4 regions of the Rahnella sp. BIGb0236 genome follow, and region 3 is predicted to be linked to each of the others. Evidence: predicted binding sites of a transcription regulator. Region 3 holds the regulator's gene; each other region holds the start of a gene.
The links. Region 3 encodes CRP, which controls carbon source genes, mostly activating them, when cyclic AMP is high. Its sites were predicted from a motif close to ATGTGANNNNNNTCACAT; they were not measured.

Region 1: a site for CRP is predicted at 1,868-1,885, ahead of ompW (outer membrane protein OmpW). Genes of this name have one in related genera too.
Region 2: a site for CRP is predicted at 2,078-2,095, ahead of EDF78_RS18645 (glutathione S-transferase). Genes of this name have one in related genera too.
Region 4: a site for CRP is predicted at 2,350-2,367, ahead of udp (uridine phosphorylase). Genes of this name have one in related genera too.

What each region holds. Positions count from the first base shown of each region.
Region 1 covers NZ_SOAO01000008.1:19,200-23,222, forward strand. Annotated here, with positions in the region: gene trpA (tryptophan synthase subunit alpha) at 1-480, shown strand, start outside; gene EDF78_RS16385 (BON domain-containing protein) at 701-1,015, shown strand; gene ompW (outer membrane protein OmpW) at 1,086-1,718, opposite strand; gene EDF78_RS16395 (YkgJ family cysteine cluster protein) at 2,011-2,388, shown strand; gene EDF78_RS16400 (YciC family protein) at 2,502-3,257, shown strand; gene EDF78_RS16405 (septation protein A) at 3,357-3,896, shown strand; gene yciA (acyl-CoA thioester hydrolase YciA) at 3,970-4,023, shown strand, end outside.
Region 2 covers NZ_SOAO01000010.1:96,616-100,638, reverse strand. Annotated here, with positions in the region: gene EDF78_RS18650 (bifunctional diguanylate cyclase/phosphodiesterase) at 1-1,950, opposite strand, end outside; gene EDF78_RS18645 (glutathione S-transferase) at 2,219-2,887, shown strand; gene EDF78_RS18640 (NCS2 family permease) at 3,298-4,023, shown strand, end outside.
Region 3 covers NZ_SOAO01000004.1:364,531-368,553, reverse strand. Annotated here, with positions in the region: gene EDF78_RS11330 (LysR substrate-binding domain-containing protein) at 1-523, shown strand, start outside; gene EDF78_RS11325 (OsmC family protein) at 525-932, opposite strand; gene crp (cAMP-activated global transcriptional regulator CRP) at 1,296-1,928, shown strand; gene EDF78_RS11315 (YccS/YhfK family putative transporter) at 1,990-4,023, shown strand, end outside.
Region 4 covers NZ_SOAO01000017.1:18,756-22,778, forward strand. Annotated here, with positions in the region: gene rmuC (DNA recombination protein RmuC) at 1-490, opposite strand, end outside; gene EDF78_RS23080 (DedA family protein) at 648-1,175, opposite strand; gene udp (uridine phosphorylase) at 1,458-2,219, opposite strand; gene katE (catalase HPII) at 2,449-4,023, opposite strand, start outside.

The sequences.
Region 1 (4,023 bases), on a different contig from region 3:
GGCATCGAAACCTTCTATCAGCGTTGCGCCGAAGTGGGTGTGGATTCCGTGCTGGTTGCCGACGTGCCATTTGAAGAATCCGCGCCGTTCCGTGCTGCCGCATTGCGCCACGGTATCGCGCCAATCTTCATCTGCCCGCCGAATGCATCCGATGATTTGCTGCGTGAGATTTCCTCTCATGGCCGGGGTTATACCTATCTGCTTTCCCGCGCAGGCGTAACGGGGACGGAAAAACGTGCGCTGACTCCGCTGAATCATCTGGTTGATAAGCTTCGTGAATATAACGCAGCACCGCCATTGCAGGGCTTTGGGATTTCCGAACCTTCACAGGTGAAGGAAACCCTGGCTGCCGGTGCGGCGGGCGCGATTTCCGGCTCGGCGACCGTGCGTATTATCGAAAACAATCAACATCAGCCTTCAGAAATGCTGGCACAGCTTTCCCGTTTCGTCAGTGAAATGAAAGCCGCCACCCGCGCATAACCTCCCCTGAACAGAACGTTCGTGGCTGAACCCGCTAACGTTCTGTTTCTTTTTAAATTCTTACGCTTTTTTACTTCGATTTATTTGTATTAACGCCATCAATAAACCAAACTCAAACTACTCATCAGGCCTATGATAATACGGCCATTGCGGCTATCGCCTGTCTGAGTGTCTGCAGGTCGTTTCTTTTGGTTTTATAACAAAGCATGGAGAGTTATTTATGAAGCTATTCAAAACATTGTCCGCATTCTGCATGGCAGCTGTTGTGGTCATGGCCGTTGCAGCCTGTGCGCCTACTAAAAAATCAGAAGGAACCGGTGGCTACATTGATGACACCGTGGTCACCACCAAAGTGAAATCCGCGCTGCTGGCAGATAAGACCATCAAGTCCACGGAAATCAGCGTCGAGACCTTTAAAGGCCGTGTTCAGCTGAGTGGTTTTGTCACCTCGACAGCAGATGCAAACCGTGCGGTAGAAGTGACGCGCGGCGTGGCCGGGGTTCGTTCGATTGAGAATGACATGCGGGTGAAGTAGCCTGAAACAGAACGGGTGACACAGCGAAGAGGCGCAGAAGCGCCTCTTTTTTTATGCGCGGGCTGAAGACTCAGAAACGATAGCCGACGCCAAACATAAAGACCCAGGGATCGATCCGGGTGTTGATGTTTTGCTGCTCACCACCGGCTTTGAATTTCACCTCGGTATCAATATCCATCCACCAGACAGACATGTTGATTAACCAGTTGTCGTCCAGGTTGTAATCGAGACCGGCCTGGGTGGCCACACCCCAGGAATCTTTGACGCTTAAATCAGACAGCCCGGCATCGCGCCCGGTCTGGTTGAAATCCGTGTCGAAGAACGTGGTGTAGTTGATGCCCACACCGAGGTACGGACGCAATTTGTCCTGCCTGTCACCGAAGTAATACTGCGCCATCAGGGACGGAGGTAACTGTTTCACTTCCGCAATGGTGCCGGTGCTTTTCAGTCCGACTTTATGCTGGAACGGCGTGGCGGCCAGTAACTCCATCCCGATATTGTCGGTAAACATGTACCCCAGCGTTAACCCCATCTGAGTATTATTATTGATATTAAACGATCCCAGCCCCAGCACGTTGTCTGACCCTTCGGTTGGACGAACGGTCGCTGTCCCTACACGAAAAATCACATCCCCTGCCTGATGTGCACTCGCGACTGCCGGAAATGCCGCTGCTGCGACTAATGCCCAATATGCTGCTTTCATTATCCCTTTCCTTTGTGTGGATTATTTATCAACCGCGCGAATGATACCTACTCTTTGGTATGGTTTGATCAATGCCGGATCACATCTTTAAAACAAAAAGTCAGAAAATGCATCTTCCGCAAAGCGATCTAAATCTATAAAAACAAAGGAATTGATCTGCATCAAAAATGAGGAGATTTTGTTGTTTTGTTAACAGGTGATATTTCAGTTGCTAAAAAAAATGACGCTGCGTACTTTGCTTGTTCACTGTTGGTTTTGGTTTGGTGCCGTAAGGAGTCGGCGGCTTCCCAAGATGAGCGAAATTAACAATCCCTGTATGACCTGTGGCGCGTGCTGCGCCTATTTCCGCGTTTCATTTTATTGGGCTGAATCTGAAGAGGCCGGCGGCGTGGTTCCGCAAGCTTTGACCGAGCAGGTCACTCCTTTTATGAGTTGTATGCAGGGGACGAACAGTAAACGCCCGCGCTGCATCGCCCTGAAAGGTGAAGTGGGACAGTCGGTTTCCTGCTCCGTTTACCTTAACCGCCCGTCACCGTGCCGGGAGTTCAATCAGTCTGGATTGAATGGCGTCGCCAATTCCGCCTGTGACCGCGCGCGTGCACAATATGGTCTGCCGCCGCTGGAGATGGATGCCACACCGTCAGATCTGTGGCATGTCACCTGCGTATAAGCAGAGATTCATCAGGCAGATTGACAGGAAGTCAGCGCAAAACTATCGGCGGGGGGCATTTAAAGGGTACAATCGCCGCCTTATTGATTTTTGCTTTTTGCCAAGGAGCGTCCATGTCTATCACGGCCAGTACATTGTACCGTGACAGTTATAATTTTATGCGTAATCAGTTGGGTAGCGTTTTCGCGCTGTCCGTTCTGGCCGCATTAATTACCGTCATTTTGAGCTGGATATTGAGTCCTTCCGCAGAGCAGGTCGACGCTATCGGGCAACTGATGAGCAATATCACGGGGATGAGCGTCGGCGATATGATGGGGTATCTTGAACAGCAGATCACGCCTGAGCAGCAAAGCGCGATTTTCCGTTACAGCCTGGCGGCGCTGTTTTCCACACTGGCCGGGAATGTCATTCTGGTCGGGGGCGTACTAACGCTGGTTCAGCTGGTGTCTCAGGGCGTTCGGGCCAGTGTTGTTCAGGTCATGACCGCGTCGCTGCCGGTGCTGCCGCGTCTGATCATCCTGCTGTTTATTTGCAGCATTATGTTCCGCTTCGGTCTTGCGCTGTTGCTGGTGCCTGCTTTCCTGGTGGCCATCGCCTGGGCGATGTCGCCGGTGATTGCCTGTAAAGAGAATGTCGGCGTCTTTCGCGCGCTGGGCATGAGTACCCGGTTATCCTTCAGTAATGTGCGTCTGGTTGCGCCGGCGGTGATGCTGTGGATCGTGGCTCAGGTGGTTCTGATGCTGTTTGTTGGCGTACTGAGCGCGTTAAATCCGATGCTCGGTGCGGTGATCCTCGGCGCATTAAGCAACATGATCAGCGCCTTTATGCTGATTTATATGTTCCGTCTTTACATGAAATTACAAGCATAATATAGACATACGTTTTTCAGGGGCGCTCCGGCGCCCTTTTCTTTTGTCCGCGATTTGAATCCGGTATAGTCATCCCATACATAAAACATGGAATGAAGTATGAAGCAGCTCCTCGATTTTCTTCCCCTGATTGTCTTTTTTGTGGTTTATAAGCTTTACGACATTTTTGTCGCATCGGGCGCGTTGATCGCAGCCACCGCGTTAGCGTTAATCATTACCTGGGTTCTGTACCGCAAAATTGAGAAGATGACGCTGATCACCTTCGCAATGGTGGCGGTTTTCGGCACCCTGACACTGGTATTCCATAATGATGAATTCATTAAATGGAAAGTGACCGTCATTTATGTGCTTTTCTCCGGCGCATTGCTGATCAGTCAGCTGGTGCTGAAAAAGCCGTTAATCCAGCGTATGCTCGGCAAAGAACTGACGTTGCCGGATCATGTCTGGAATAAACTGAACATCAGCTGGGCGATCTTTTTCCTGCTGTGCGGTCTGGCCAATATTTATGTGGCGTTCTGGTTGCCGCAAAACATCTGGGTCAATTTCAAGGTGTTTGGTCTGACCGCGCTGACGCTGGTCTTCACTTTGTTAAGCGGCGTCTATATTTACCGGCATATGCCGGATGATGAAAAAAAATAAGCATTCTTCTGCACGGGCCTTTCTTTGAAAGGCCTTACTTTTTCAGTTTGTTGAGCACTGTGAATTTTATCGTATGAACGAAAAACATAGCTTACCCAATGGTGAAATGGTTCTGCGTACGCTGGCA
Region 2 (4,023 bases), on a different contig from region 3:
GGTTTCCACCCCTTCGGCCACCACTTTCAGGTTGAGGGTCTGGCCGAGGGCAATGATCGCCGACACGATGCTGGCGTCTTCACTGCCGGCAATCAGATCGTTAATGAAGGCACCGTCGATTTTCAGCTCGCTGGCGGGCAGACGTTTCAGATACAGCAGGCTGGAATAGCCGGTACCGAAATCATCAATCGAGGCTTTAACGCCGTATTGCGTCAGACGCTCCAGAATTTCCACGCTCACATCGGGATTGCGCATCGCGGTGGTTTCGGTCACTTCCAGCGTCAGCATTTCAGGCGGGATCTGATGGCGCTCAATGGTATCAATCACCATTTCCACCAGATTGGTCTGCTCAAACTGCAACGTGGATAAATTCACCGCCACCGTCCATTGCGTATGCCCCTGCAGATGCCATTCGCGCAACTGGCGGCAGGCTTCGTTCAGCACCCATTCACCGATGGGAATAATCAGACCGGTTTTTTCCGCCAGCGGCAGGAACACATCCGGGCTGAGGGTTTTGCCGTCGCGCTCCCAGCGTAACAGCGCCTCGAAACCGCTGACCGGCCCGTAAGGCGCGATAAATTTTGGCTGATAGTGCAGACGCAATTCGTGGTGTTCCAGCGCCAGACGCAAATCATTGAGCATCTGCAACTGGTTCTGCGCATTGGCGTTCATCGACGGCTGGAAGAAACTGTGTCCGTTACGGCCTGAATTCTTGGTGTGGTACATCGCGGCGTCGGCATTGAGCATCAGCTCGCGCTCATTCTCGCCATCGCCCGGATACACCGCAATGCCCACGCTGGCGGACACCAGCAGTTCGTAGCGGGACACATAGAACGGACGCGCAATCAGATGCACCAGTTTATCGGCCAGCTGCGACGCGTCGGTCGGCTCGGTGATCTCAACCAGCAGCACAAATTCATCGCCCCCCAGTCGCGCCAGTGTATCCGTCGCACGCAGCTGAGATTTCAGGCGCTCGGTAACGGAAATCAGCAGCTGATCACCGATGTGATGGCCGAAAGCATCGTTCACGGCTTTAAATCCGTCGAGATCGAGGAACAACACCGCAAACTGTGATTCGCCGCGAGAGGCTTTCTGAAACGCCTGACTGAGACGGTCTTCCAGCAACAGACGGTTCGGCAACCGGGTGAGATTGTCATGCAGCGCCAGTTGCGTCAGCTCGCGGTTGGCCTGCGCCAGTGACGATGCCAGAATCGACGTGCGGGCCTGCATACGGCCATCCAGAATGGAAATGATCAGCGTGATCGCCAGAATGGCCAGCGTGACCACAATCACCAGCAACGCCAGCCAGTTATTGTCCACGCCGCTGAATGCCGCCATGCTGTGGCTGTCCATCGGAAATTCGGCGGCGGCCATACCGATGTAATGCATGCCGACAATGGCCGTGCCCATCACCACTGCGGCGCTGATGCGCAACAGGCGCACGTTAGGCGACTGCTGACGTAAATGGAATGCCATCCACAGCGCCGCACCGGAGGCGACAATCGCCACCGCCACCGATAACGCGACCCAGCGGTAATCGTAAACAATCGGCGGCATCATCAGCATCGCCGACATACCGGTGTAATGCATCGCGGCAATGCCACCGCCCATCAGCAAGGCCCCCGCCAGTAACCGTCTGACCGGTAATTCCTGCAGACACACCAGCCACAGCGCAAAGGCTGACGAAATGATGGCGATAAACATGGAAAGCAGGGTAATGACCGGGTCGTAACCCATTGGCATCGCAGAATTAAAGGCCAGCATGCCGATAAAATGCATCGACCAGATACCGATACCCATTGCAATGGCGCCACCAATTAACCAAAGTCGGGAAGCCCTTCCCTCCGTGGTGGCAACCCGGCCAGCCATATCAAGTGCGGTATAAGAGGCAAGCATTGCAACAATGAACGAAAACATAACGAGCACATTGTTGTAATTACTGGAAAACATGTGAGGCTCCACAAACATAGAGTCGAAAGCGACGGGCTGATTTTTTATCCGGCGATAATGGCATTAAGAGTTATTAAAGGCGAATGAAGTTACGATTATTTTTTTCATGTAATTAAGATTAATCCGTAAGTGATTTTAATCAAATAAAAAGATTCTGGCGCAAATAAACCCGATAAATAGCAGGGTTTTTAATGTATTTGTGATACGGGTTTTGAAAGCGTTGTCTATAGTTAACAAATAATTAAATCAAACGGGGCAGAATACCTTTATGTTAACAGTGCATCATTTGGATAATTCACGATCACAGCGAATCTTATGGATGCTCGAAGAGCTGGGCGTCCCTTATGAAATCCAGCGTTATCAGCGGGATAAAAAATCCATGCTGGCGCCGGAATCGCTGAAAAAAGTCCATCCGCTGGGCAAATCACCGGTGCTGGAGGACAGCGGCATGATCCTCGCGGAATCCGGTGCCATCATTGAATACCTGCAGGAAGTGTACGATGAGGCGGGCACGCTGAAACCGGCCGCTTTTGCCGAACGTCAGCAATACCGTTACTGGATGCATTATGCGGAAGGTTCGCTGATGCCGTTGCTGGTGATGAAGCTGATTTTCAGCCGTCTGGGCAAACCGCCGATGCCGTGGCTGATCCGTCCGGTCGCCGGCGCGATCGGGCAGGGCGTACAGAAAAACTATCTGGATAAGCAGATTTATACCCACATGGATTATCTGGAACAGCATCTGACCACGCATCCTTATTTCGCCGGTTATCAGTTCAGCGCGGCAGATATTCAGATGAGTTTCCCGATAGAAGCGATCAATGCCCGCGCCGGTTTGGGAAAATATCCGCGACTCAATGCCTGGCTGGCGAATATAACGGCGCGTCCGGCCTATCAGAAGGCGCTGGAAAGTGGCGGGCCGTTTACTATCTTGCGTTAATCCCATTCTGCATTTTTATATTTCGACACGTTCATGGCGGGCAGTTTTTTATGCAATGAACGTGTCGAAAAAATAAACCTTAATAAATCTCCTGTTATTTTTTCTTTCCTGTCTTTTTTGCCTTTTGCGTCTCACTTTTCTTCAACGGGTAAATTTCCACCACAACCGCGTTTTTATTGACCGGACAACGGTAAATTGTCGGCGAACGGAGTTGAAATGGGAGTACCAAAGGCCGGATAATCGTTTGCGTTAATTTTTGTCCCGCCACACGCGATGCGAGTTAAACGTTTGCCTTGCCGTTCTGACGCTGTTTTCGGCGATGTCAGGCGACAAATATGGAAGTGAACGTGCAGAAACGGTTTCATAATGACCACGCCGGCTAATCAGTAAAGACATTCAGAGGATTTTCCATGTCGAGTCAACAACCTCAGGCGGGCCGCGCAATTGCGCCAAAAGGCCCGCTTGATGCTTTTTTCAAAATCAGTGCGCGTGGCAGTAATGTCCGTCAGGAAGTGATCGCCGGTTTAACCACGTTTCTGGCGATGGTGTATTCGGTCATTGTGGTGCCCTCAATGCTCGGCAAAGCGGGCTTCTCGCCAACGGCGGTGTTTGTCGCGACCTGTCTGGTCGCCGGTTTTGGCTCCCTGCTGATGGGGCTGTGGGCGAATCTGCCTCTGGCGATCGGTTGCGCCATTTCTCTGACGGCCTTTACCGCGTTTAGTCTGGTACTCGGCCAGCATATCAGCGTGCCTGTCGCGCTCGGCGCGGTGTTCCTGATGGGGGTGTTGTTCACCATTATCTCGGTGACCGGTATCCGTTCGTGGATTTTGCGCAACCTGCCAGCAGGCGTTGCGCACGGTACCGGCATCGGTATCGGCCTGTTCCTGCTGCTGATTGCCGCCAACGGCGTCGGTCTGGTGGTGAAAAACCCGCTGGATGGCTTACCGGTAGCCCTCGGCGCCTTCACCTCTTTCCCGGTAGTGATGACGTTGCTCGGTCTGGCCGTGATTTTTGGTCTGGAGAAACTGCGCGTGCCGGGCGGCATTCTGCTGGTGATTATCGCCATTTCCATTATCGGTCTGATTTTCGATCCGACAGTGAAATATCAGGGTTTATTCGCGATGCCTTCTCTGGCG
Region 3 (4,023 bases):
GGGGCAACTTTCCACGTTGTTACCTGCACTGCGCGAAGGGAAACTGGATTTCGCGGTCGGCACCGCCGGACCGGGATTTCCGCTGGAAGATCTGGTGCGTGAGCCGCTGTTCAGCGCCCCTTTCTGCGTTATCGCCCGGCGTGGACATCCGCTGGCAGACGCCACAACTCTGGCGGAATTACAGGATGCGCGCTGGCTGTTGCCCGAAACGGATATGGGGTATTACCAGCAAATCAGGATATCGATGGGAGGATTTCATCAGCCGGCAGCGGAAATGCCGGTGCATACAGATTCGGTGGTGTGCGGGCTAAATATGGTGTTGCAGTCTGATTATCTGACCATTGTGGCGCGGGCGATGAAAGCGCCGTTTGGGCTGGAAGAAAGGTTGAGTGTGCTCAATATCGATACCCTGCCGCAGGCAGAATACTGTGTGCTTTACTCGCAAAAATCGCCGCTGACGTTTGCCGCGCGGCGATTTTTGGATTTATTGCGCAGCCAGTGCCACGCGCATGACTGGTCGTAACTTATTCGACGCTGATCACTTCAAAGCTGTGGGTGATGGTGGCCGCTTTACCCAGCATCAGGGACACGGAGCAGTACTTTTCGGCAGACAGGCTGACCGCACGCTCGACAATCTTATCGGTGAGATCTTTACCGGTGACGATGAAATGCAGATTGATGTGCGTGAATAAACGCGGTGCTTCTTCGCGGCGCTGCGAGGTCAGTTTCACTTCACAATCGCGCACGTCGTTGCGACCTTTTTGCAAAATTGACACCACATCGATCGCGCTGCAACCGCCCGCAGACATCAGCAGCATTTCCATCGGGCTGGGGGCTTTATCGCCCGCGTTGCCATCCATTGAAATCTGATGCCCTGACGCTGACTCACCTAAAAATGTCAGCCCTTCAACCCATTTAACACGTGCGTGCATGAACTATTCTCCCGGTGAATAAACTTGTCGATATCCGCTCTCAGAGTACCCTTTCACCTAAAATCTGGCAACGTAACCCGATCGCCATCATGCTGAAGCGAGACAACAGAAGACAGCATCACAAACCTGTGCTACAAACAAAGCCGAAACATACTTTCCAGTGAATTGCGGTGACGGTTTTCGCGGTTTAAGAACAGAACCCACGGTGATAACAGCAATAAACAGGCTGTTGCACTCCGACACCCGCTTGCAGCATTTCTGGGGAGTTATATGCTGAAAGGGCGCTTTTTACGTTGAAGTGCCGTACAGGGAACTCTGAGCCCTGTGATTTTGGGCAGCGATAACAACAGAGGATAATAGCAAATGGTTCTCGGCAAGCCACAAACAGACCCGACTCTTGAATGGTTCCTGTCTCACTGTCATATACATAAGTATCCGTCTAAAAGTACGCTGATTCACCAGGGTGAAAAAGCCGAAACGCTGTACTACATCGTGAAAGGGTCGGTTGCCGTCCTGATTAAAGATGAAGAAGGCAAAGAGATGATACTGTCCTACCTGAACCAAGGTGACTTCATCGGCGAGCTGGGACTCTTCGAAGAAGGTCAGGAACGCAGTGCCTGGGTACGTGCTAAAACTGCCTGCGAAGTGGCTGAAATTTCGTATAAAAAATTCCGCCAGCTGATTCAGGTAAACCCGGATATTCTGATGCGTCTTTCCGCGCAGATGGCTAACCGTCTGCAAGTGACGTCAGAGAAAGTCGGCAACCTTGCCTTCCTCGACGTAACAGGCCGTATCGCTCAAACCTTGCTTAATCTGGCTAAACAGCCTGATGCAATGACCCATCCGGACGGGATGCAAATCAAGATCACCCGTCAGGAAATCGGCCAAATCGTCGGTTGTTCACGTGAAACAGTCGGACGTATTCTCAAAATGCTGGAAGATCAGAGCCTGATCTCCGCACACGGTAAAACGATTGTCGTTTACGGCACACGTTAATCCCTCAAAAATCGGCGCGGCAGAACACTGTCGCGCCTTTTTTATGGGCTAAGCTTTACCCATGACGCTATGGCGAAGACTGTTTTACCATCCTGAAATAAATTACGCGCTGCGCCAGACGCTGGTGTTGTGCCTGCCTGTCGGCATTTGCTGGCTGTTCGGCAACCTGCAAATGGGTCTGCTTTTTTCACTCTGTCCGGCCTGTTGTAACGTCGCCGGTCTGGATACCCCGCACAAACGCTTTTTTAAACGCCTGATGATCGGCGGTTCACTCTTTGCTGTGAGCAGCATTCTGCTGCAACTGATGCTGGAAAACTGGCACATTCCCCTGCCGCTGATCATGCTGTCTCTGGCCCTGTTGCTCGGCGTCACCGGCGAAATCAGCCCGCTGCATGCGCGTCTGTTGCCCGGTGCGCTGGTCGCCACCATCTTCACGCTGAGCATGGCCGGGATCCGGCCGATGTGGCAGGCACCGGTGTTATTTGCCGCCGGCACCGCCTGGTACGGATTGTTTAACTGGTTATGGTTTCGTATCTCCAAAGAACAGCCGATGCGCGAAACCCTCAGCCAGCTTTATCTGCAACTGGCGGATTATTTCGAAGCCAAATACAGCCTGCTGACCCAACACACCGATCCCGAAACCGCCCTGCCGCCCTTACTGGCGCGCCAGCAGAAAGTCATCGACCTGATTGCCCTGCTCTACCAGCAACTGCACATGCTGCCGCAGCACGGGCATCATCATCACCATAAGCGGCTGTTTCAGCGTTTTCAGGTCGCGCTCGATTTGCAGGAGCACATCACCGTCAGCCTGCATCAGCCGGAAGAAGTGCAAAGGCTGGTGGAAGAAAGCCATGCCGAGGCGGTGATCCGCCGCAACGCGCAGGTGATTTCTGCGCGGCTGCGGGTGATCGCCGACGACATTCTTTATCACCGGTTATCCGGGCGTTTTACGATGGCGAATGAACTGGCGGCGCTGGAGAAAATCGCCGCGCGCACGCCGGACAATCCGGTCGGTCAGTTTTGTTATTACCATTTCAGCCGCATTGCCCGTCTGTTACGCACACAGCGCCCGTTGTACAAACGTGACCTGATGAACACGCAGCCGCGTCTGCCCTTCTGGCCCGCGCTGAAAAGTTATCTCTCGTTCAAATCCGTCGCCCTGCGTAACGCCGCCCGTCTGGGCATTATTCTGGCGATTGGCAGCAGCCTCGGTCTGTTTTTCAATCTGCCCAAACCGTACTGGATTTTGCTGACCATCATGCTGGTCAGTCAGAACGGCTATAACGCCACGCGCGTGCGGATCCAGCACCGTGCGCTGGGCACGCTGGCCGGATTACTGATTGCCTCAGGATTGTTAAAACTGGAGCTGCCGGAAGGCACCACGCTGTTATGCATGCTGCTGATCACCTTGTTGTCGTATACGGTGTTGCGTAAAAACTACGGGCTGGCGATGGTCGGTATGACGGTGACGGCGGTTTATACCCTGCAATTGCTGGCGATGAATGGCATACATTTTCTGGTGCCGCGTCTGGTGGATACGCTGATCGGCTGCGCACTGGCGTTCGGTGGCACCATCTGGCTGTGGCCGCAATGGCAAAGCGGTTTGCTGCGCCAGAATGCGCATCAGGCGCTGGAAACCTATCAGGACGCCATCCGGCTTTTGCTTGAGGAAAACCCGGACACCGCCAAACTGGCGTACACCCGTATGCAGGTCAATCAGGCACACAACAAGCTGTTCACCTCACTGAATCAGGCCATGCAGGAACCGGGTTTTAACTCGCATTATCTGGCGGATATGCGTCTGTGGGTGACGCACAGCCAGTTCGTGGTCGAGCATATCAATGCGATGACGATCCTTGCCCGCGAGCATTACATGCTGCCGGAGGCGCTGGCGACGGAGTATTTACAGACCTGTGAAATCGCGTTGCAGAGCTGTCAGCAACGTCTGCTTTACGACGGACCGGGCAGTGAAAACAACCTGTTTAACGCACCGGAGCTTCACCCTGACATGCCGCTGACGGAGATGGAACGTCATCTGCGGCGGGTGATTTCGCATCTCAGCGTGATGCATACCATTTCGTCACTGGCGTGGAAG
Region 4 (4,023 bases), on a different contig from region 3:
GGCGGCCATTTTGCTCGAAAATCCGGTTAGCCAGATTTTCAAACTGGCTGCTCAGGCGCTGTTCGCTGTTGATCAGCAAACGTTGTTTATCTTCAGCGGCCATGCGGGTTTCATCCAGACGGGTGGAAACCTCACGTAATTCTGCTTCCTGCGCGCTGTTGATTTCCCGCTGCGCACGGAGTTCCTGATTCAGTTGCTCACACTCGTTTTGCCAGTGCGCCAGCAGCTGTAATTTTTCCTGACTGGCGGCCTGCAGGCTGTGCAACTTTCTGAGCTCCAGCTCTGCCTCGCGCATTTGCTGCTGAGCCAGTTGCCGCTCATTTTTATGCGTGTCATTTTCCGCTTTGGCTTGTTCCAGCGATTGCTCCAGCAAACGATGCTGCGTTTCATACTCCGTCTGCTGTTGCTGTAGTCGCAAACTTGCGATCAGCCAGCCCACCAGTAAGCTCGTTAACCCCGCCCCCAGGGCTGTCAGAATGCTGATATCCACGCGATTTCCCTCTTAAAGTCTCTTGCGGCCAAGGTAATGTCATGCTGTATGGATGTCCAGTCTATTTTCTGTTGCATTGAGCCTTTGCGAGACGTCTTCCAAAAGGGAATTTCTTTGCCGTTACCCTCTTGCCGCGGTCAGCCACAGGGAGCAGGATTCAAAACCAGCGGCTCAGCCACTGAATGCCGAAAGCACCGGGTGCCAGAATGCCAAACGCCCAGATCAGCGCAGAGGTGACATTGGCAATCTGGAAATATTTCTGTGGCATACCACAGATACCGGCCACCAGCGGCACAACGGCGCGCAGCGGGCCGAAGAAACGGCCGATAAACGCACCCGGCATGCCCCATTTTTCAAAGAACGCATGTCCGCGAACCAACATCTGCGGATGGCGGGAGAAAGGCCAGAAGTGACCAACGCGATCCTGATAATGTGCGCCCACCCAGTAGGAAAGCCAGTCGCCGAAGAAAGCCCCCGCAGCGGCGGCGGCACAGACGGGCCAGAAAGGAATGCCGGTTTCGCCAATCAGCGCACCCAGCCCTAATAAGATAAACGTCGCAGGAAGCAACAGGGAAAGAAATGCCAGAGACTCACCAAAAGCCAGAAAGAAAACGATGGGTGCAGCCCACACCTGATGCGCACGGATAAAGGTCGTGGTGTACTCAAGAAGGTCATGAACAGTCAAAAATACAGTTCCTTTTGTCAGGGATACGAAGCCGGAATGCATCAATTATTCCAGATGTATTACTAACATGACCTTAACAGATCTGCTTAACAGGACAAAAAAATGGGCCGCCAGCGGCAGCCCATCACTATGATGTAGTTTCTTTATAATCCGATCCTTTCCCTAAATCATTCGAGTTGCAGGAAGACGGCAACCGAACGAATCCCGATGAGCTGACATTAGTCAGTGATTCGGGTTCGCGAGAGCAGCCAACGCACCTGCGGCTCGAAGGATGACGGGAAATCAGATAAGTCGGCGAGCCGCTTCTACAACAATCTTCACCGCATGGCTTTCGGTCTTCTTCATGGTTTCCGCATTAGGGATTTCCTGCTGCGTACGGTTCACGATGACACCGGCCACCATCCCGGCGCGCAGGCCCTGGCTTGCACACATGGTCAGCAAGGTTGCAGATTCCATTTCGTAGTTCATGACGCCCATTTCCTGCCACTCTTTCATCGATTCTTTGAAGCGACGGACAACGCGGCCGGAGAAGGTGTCATAACGTTCCTGACCCGGATAGAAGGTGTCAGAAGAGGCGGTAACGCCAATATGAGTGGCGGCGCCCACGGCTTCAGCCGCAGCAACCAGCGCGGTGGTACAGGCAAAATCGGCCACGGCCGGGAATTCCATCGGCGCAAAGTGCAGGCTCGCGCCATCAAGGCGAACGGCAGCAGTTGTCACCAGAACGTCGCCCACATTGATGTGTGGCTGGATCGCCCCTGTGGTACCGACACGCAGGAAGGTACGAATCCCCAGCTGAGCCAGTTCTTCCACCGCGATAGAGGTTGAAGGGCCACCAATACCGGTTGAGCAAACAATCACAGATTTGCCATCAAGCTCAGCACGCCATGAGGTAAATTCGCGGTGGGAAGCCAGACGAACCGGATTTTCCATCAGTTTGGCAATTTTTTCCACGCGCTCAGGATCGCCGGGCACAATCGCCAGCGTCGCGCCGTTTAAATCTTTTTTGGCCAGGCCAAGGTGGAAAACTTCAGGCTGAGACATAACAAACTCCTCTGTGTGTAAGGTCATTTATTGGCAGGAGGAACACCCGGCAACTGTACTGAACATTGTGACGTTATTTCGTGACGACCGTCACTATGATGTAACAACAAGAATTGCGCATACATTTAATTTGTGACAAGCATCACAAATTAACAGGCGATTGCGGAAAGAATAAACAGGCAACCTCCTTTGCGAAGGTTGCCTGTTTTTCAGTTAACGCGGAACACAATCAGGCAGGGACGGCTTCTGCCGCCGCGCTGCGCGACCAGATCCGGTGTTTATGCATGTCTTCGAGGAAGGTTTTCAGTAATGCGCCTTCGGCTTTTTCGCCTTCGACAACGCCTTCTTCCGGCACATCATCCGTCAGCCCAAGAAGTGATTTGAAGCGGCGCGCATCACCACTTAACCCGATGACTTTCAGATGCTTATAGGCTTCAAGCAGATAATGCCGCGCATCACCGTTCATCAGTAACGCATCGATATGCCCGTGCGGAACAATGACGGCATCGACGGAAATGGAAGGCGCACCGGCAAAGGTGGCATCAACCGGCAAGGATGATCCGTCATCGGCCGTCACATTCCCCATATGACTGCCAAGCAGTTTCGGATGCACACCGGCAGCCTGAAGCGCCTGCAAGGTTTCCAGAACATCTGCTGCATTCACGCCTTCACCCAGCAATATCGCCACCTGACGCCCTTTGATCGTGCCTTTACCGCTGGCATACAGGCTCAGCGACGGATCGTTTTTCAGGCCATTCACGGGCTTCGGTGGTTTGATTTTCAGGGTATCGGCCGACAACGTAATACCCAGATTTTTCGCCACTTTCTGCGCCAGTTCCTGATCAACATGCGCCAGCAGATCCACAACCCGCTCGCGGATATAAGGTCGCACGACTTTTGACAGTTCAAAGGAGAAGGCGCCGACAATATGATCCTGCTCCGTCGTGGTCTGACTCAGCCAGAACAGACGCGGGTGGGCGTAATACTCGGCAAAGGACGGGCTGCGCTGGCGGATTTTCTCTGCATCCACCCGTTCCGGATAGCTTTCAAAGCCGCCGCCGGACGCTGCGGGAGGCGTTTCCCTCGGCCAGTTATTGTTGATGGAGTTCGGCTCATAGTTCGCCGGATTAGTATCCACATCCTGCCGGTGCATGCCGTCACGCTGGAAGTTGTGGTAAGGGCAGGTCGGACGGTTAATCGGAATTTCATGGAAATTCGGCCCGCCCAGACGGCTGATTTGCGTATCCGTGTAAGAGAACAGACGCCCCTGTAACAGCGGATCATTGGTGAAATCAATGCCGGGCACGATATGCCCCGGATGGAATGCGGCCTGCTCAGTTTCGGCAAAGAAATTATCGGGATTACGGTTAAGCACCATTTTGCCAATCAACTCCACCGGCACCAGTTTTTCCGGGATCAGCTTGGTCGGGTCGAGCAGGTCGAAATCAAATTTGAACTCGTCTTCTTCGGAGATCAGCTGAACCCCCAGTTCGTATTCCGGGTAATCCCCCGCTTCGATGGCTTCCCACAAATCACGGCGGTGGAAATCGGCATCCTTCCCGGCCAGTTTCTGTGCCTCATCCCATAACAGCGAGGCTTTTCCGGCCACCGGTTTCCAGTGGAAGCGGACAAACGTGGCTTTTCCTTCAGCATTCACGAAGCGGAACGTATGGATACCAAACCCTTCCATTGTGCGGTAACTGCGCGGAATGCCGCGGTCAGACATCGCCCAGAAAATGTTATGCAAGGTTTCCGGTTGCAGGGAAACGTAATCCCATAAGGAATCATGCGCACTCGCGCCCTG